One region of the Paenibacillus sp. PDC88 genome, then DNA from elsewhere that is predicted to be linked to it. Evidence: riboswitches for the same ligand, from Rfam matches in the RefSeq annotation. Region 1 holds a riboswitch; the other holds the start of a gene.
What was found. Region 1 has a riboswitch for cyclic di-GMP ahead of BLW49_RS02810 (hypothetical protein). Riboswitches for the same ligand answer to the same signal wherever they lie in the genome.
Positions count from the first base shown of each region.

Region 2: it holds a riboswitch for cyclic di-GMP, as region 1 does, so the genes downstream of both, BLW49_RS05640 (methyl-accepting chemotaxis protein) here and BLW49_RS02810 (hypothetical protein) in region 1, are expected to answer to the same signal.

Region 1 covers NZ_FNNT01000001.1:626,305-628,510, reverse strand. The annotation lists gene ade (adenine deaminase) at 1-429, shown strand, start outside; cyclic di-GMP riboswitch class I at 666-757, shown strand; gene BLW49_RS02810 (hypothetical protein) at 823-1,716, shown strand; gene BLW49_RS02805 (helix-turn-helix transcriptional regulator) at 1,782-2,206, opposite strand, start outside.
Region 2 covers NZ_FNNT01000001.1:1,177,952-1,180,157, forward strand. The annotation lists gene BLW49_RS05640 (methyl-accepting chemotaxis protein) at 1-1,100, opposite strand, end outside; cyclic di-GMP riboswitch class I at 1,266-1,351, opposite strand; gene BLW49_RS05645 (GNAT family N-acetyltransferase) at 1,637-2,131, opposite strand; gene BLW49_RS05650 (GNAT family N-acetyltransferase) at 2,155-2,206, opposite strand, start outside.

The DNA of each region.
Region 1 (2,206 bases):
AGAACAGGCAACAAGGCAGTAGCTCTTGTTAGTGGAGTTGGCTTTAACCGGCCTGCCGCGATTGCCATGACGGTCGCTCATGACAGCCATAATCTGATGGTGATCGGAACAGATGACCATCTGATGGCCGAAGCGGCTAACCAGGTAGTGAATATGCAAGGCGGGGTCGCGGTGGTAACAAATGAGGGGATGACAGAATTTCCGCTGCCGATTGCAGGTTTAATGTCCCCGGAGCCTTTTGAGATCGTAGCTTCACAATCTGAAGCCATCAGCCAGGCACTAAAGGCCTCTGGATGCTGCTTGAACAATGCGTTCATGACTTTGTCCTTATTGGCCCTGGTGGTTATACCTGAGCTGCGGCTATCCGACAAGGGACTTGTTCGTATCTCTGCAAATGGAATTGAGCTCGTTCCATTGTTTGAACAATAATGGATAAGTCTTAAATATAGTTATGATCTGAAATAGGTAAGCAGGCATCTGTCTGCTTACCTATTTTTTCGTTTGAGTGAAGGAAAAATAGTTCGAAATCATTAAATGAGTATAAAGTCCTATAAAATGCTTTCGTATTTCTCCGAAAATAATAAAGTAATACTTTCGTCCTTCTAAATTTGTCGAAATGTAAGGCTAAGGTAATTGGGTAATGAGACAAATGGACGTTATTGTATGCGAATTGGAGGCAAATTTGCTGAAAAGCAAAGACGCAAAGCCATGGGTCTAAGGTAAGTCTAATGACTTATGATGACAGCCGGTTGCCGATTTATTAATAGAGAACGAGCAGGACATAAGACATCGTTCCTAAAATCGAAGGAGTGTACATAAGAGATGTGGAAGAAGACAGGGAGAGTGGCAGCGGTACTGCTGGCTGCAGTCATTATGGCAGGATCAATGACAGGGGGAGCAGTAGATGTAGAAGCTACAGCCTACTCCAGTAAACAAACAGGAACATGGCTATGGGATACAACCCAGATTAAAAGTGAGCCCGACAAGATACTGGATTTTGCAGAAGCACAGGGAATCAACGCTATCTATTTGCAAATAAACAGAGATGTGGCTGTACCGTATTATAAAGATTTTATCAGCAAGGCTACTGCGGAAGGTATTGAGGTTCAAATCTTGGACGGAAGAGCTTCCTGGGGCCTGTTATCAGGGCGTGAAGGATTAATGAGCTTTGTAGAGTGGATAGAAGCATATCAGAATGGAGCTGAAGAGAACGAGCGGTTCTCGGGAATACATGTGGATATTGAGCCCCATGTGCTAGCAGAATGGAAATCAGATCGTGACAGTGTTGTTGCTCAGTGGCAGTCGAATGTAACCTATCTAACGAATGAAGCGAAGCGAATGGAAATGAAGATCACAGCCGATATTCCTTTTTGGCTTGATAATTATACCGTGCCTGGCGGGGACATGAAGATTAGCAGCTGGATGATTCGCCAGTTCGATGCAGTTGCAGTTATGGCATATCGGGATACAGCAAGTGCCATATACAATGCAGCAGCCAGCGAACTGAAGGAAGCGTCCGAGCTCGGTAAGAAAGTATCTATCGCTGTTGAGACGAATCGAAGCAGTGAGGGGAATTTTATTACGTTCTATGAAGAAGGCTGCGAGTACATGCGTCAAGAAATGCAAGAGTTTGAGCAGATGGCAAGCGAGCATGATTCTTACATCGGAATTTCGGTGCACGATTATGGAAACTGGTCTAAACTAGCGAGTCGTTAATCATAAACAAGGGTGATCTGGTAAGAGCAAAGTGTTCTCACCAAGTCACCCTTGTACTGTTATTTCTAGGATACGGAGACCGGCTCCAAAAAAATTTGTTCAAAGAATTGCTTGCGATATTGGGAAGGCGTCATCTTCTTTTGTTTTTTGAACAGAGTAATAAAGTAGCTTAGATTGTCATAACCAACTTCCATCGCAATATCTACTACTTTATAGTTTGTATTTTCCAGCAGCTTGCATGCTCTTTGGATCCGGTAATGATTAATGTAATCGATCGGGCTCTTCTGGACCATTTGTTTAAAGAAGCGGCAGAAGTGTCCCTCACTCATATTAATGTGTGCAGACAAGTCCTTCAGTTTAATGGGCTCACTATAATGATCGTGGATATAGCCGAGTGCCGTCTTCAGACGTTCAATCTTATCTGGACTGCCTGCGGCAATGTTGCTTCCTAAATCTGCTGCCTGCTGCATATAAGCGAACATTTCTGCAA
Region 2 (2,206 bases), 550 kb from region 1:
CCTACCTCAGACTGCTCCTTCATCTGCAAAGAAATCTCGGACAGCTCGGAAGTATTCCCAGCAATCGTGGTTACACCCGATGAGATCTCTTCGAGCGAAACGACGCTCTCTGATATCGACACGCTTTGCTGCGCGACACTATTGGACATTTCTTCAATATTTTTCGTAATATCTACCGTATTTTCATTGTTAACTTCAACCGCACTGAACAAGAATTTAGATTGCTCCGCGGATTGCTCGGATACCCTCTTGATCGTAGTAACCAAACGGCCAATGTTACTTGCTGTGGTGTTGAATTTCTCGTTGACTTGTCCAAGCTCATCATCACTCGTTCTCAGCTGTACGGTAAAGTCACCCTTACTCAATTTGTCTAGTGCTCCCATCAGCTCTTTGATCGGCTTGAAGGTCTGTCTAATGGTGATATATTGCAATGCCAGAACGACAACTAGAGTAATAAGCAGTGCAAGAAGGGTATAAGTCAGCAGCTCCTGCTTGCCCGTTTCGATCAGACTTGCGTCCACATCAATTCCCATATATGCAAATACTTCGCCTGCTCCATTCACAAAGGGATACAGTACCGTGATCCATGTACCGTAATCATCTTTATAAGCAGCGGTGTAGGCAATTTCCTTGGTTTCGAGCATCTCCTTCACGCCGTCTGCATGAATTTGAGGCTGTGCGTACATGTCTCCAAGTGCCATATCTTCTGCAGCAAACATCTCAAGAACTGCCGTTGGCAGTGCAATAATCGAGGTTTGCGTACCTTCTTCCAGCTCCGGTCCAAAGATATAGCCTTGTGCTACATTCGGATGTGTCTTGGATAACTCATCAAATACAGCCGTAATTTGCTGTTGAATCGGAGATTTCGGATCCGGATTATTCTTCGCTGCTTCCGCATCTTCCACAGATACCTGGCTTCCCAGCGCCTCCATTAATTTTCCAGAATCGGATTGAAGCTGTTTGGTCAATACATTACCTTGAATAAACTGACTGCAGCCAATAACGACGGCACCTGTGATAATAATATAGAAGCTTGTGAGTATCATATTTCTAGCAACAATGCTCAGGTTTTTGAAGCTCCATTTTTTTAACTTACTCATGTCTGACAGTTCTCTCCCTACTCATCCATATGTAGTTTCTATTTCATCTTAAATTGCATGGTAAACCTTCCAGCCTTGGTCGTTGGTGCCTACTTCCTCCTTTCTCATGGATCGCTTTAATAAACAAAAAAATGAACCTATGGACAAAATAATGCCATGGCTCATTCAAGCAACTGGCTGACATTTCCTTCACGGAAGTAGTCCCTCTAGCTTTGCGTCACTGCTTTTCAACAGCTTTGCCACGTATTCAATTTACAAGTAGTGCTTAAGAACTATAAAATCTATATTCACTAAAAGTAAACTGGTGTTCACTTTTACTAATCGGCTTTTTTTGTTAGTTTTTTAATACTATAAGACTATTTTTTGCATAAAATCTCTATTCTCAATTTAAATATGCCCCCCCTCATAACCAGTTCCTAATTGCAGGGATTATTTCACATTTCATCAAAAAAAGTCCCCATCCATAAATGGATGGAGACTCGAACCCATTTTATAACCCCTAAAATAAAGAATTTAAAACGATCTTTGGAAAGGGATTATTCCTTCTCATACAAGTTGATCTTCCAGCCGTTATCCCAGTGAAGCAGCTTCTTATGGAAATATCCAGAGTTTACATAGTACTGATTCAGCCTTTCGTTGTCTGCCATGCAGTCCAGCCTAATCTGCTTCTTTCCTTTGCTTCTTATGTAATCCTCTGCCCACAACAGCAGCTCTCTGCCTATGCCTTGTCCAGAATGTGATCTCTTGACGGCAAACCTATGAATATATCCTGACGACGCCGCATCATTCAGCTCGCCCCAGACAACGGGGTCAGACCAGCAAATGTACAGCGTACCTATGATGTTACCCTCCGTTTTTGCTACATAAAGCTCCCGATTACGATCCATAATCAATTGTTCGGTCTTCGCGAGGTTAAATTCATCAGGATTCCACTGGTTGATCCCTTTGGCCTGTATCCAGCGGGCCGCACCTATCCACAGCTCTAATATTTCTGGACCATCCGTTAATCTTGCAGGAAGCACTTCAAGCATTTGTCGGCTCCTCACTTTCTGCATCAGCGAATTGTAAACCTCTGAATTCTCTTGCCTTGTTCGTATCTGACCATA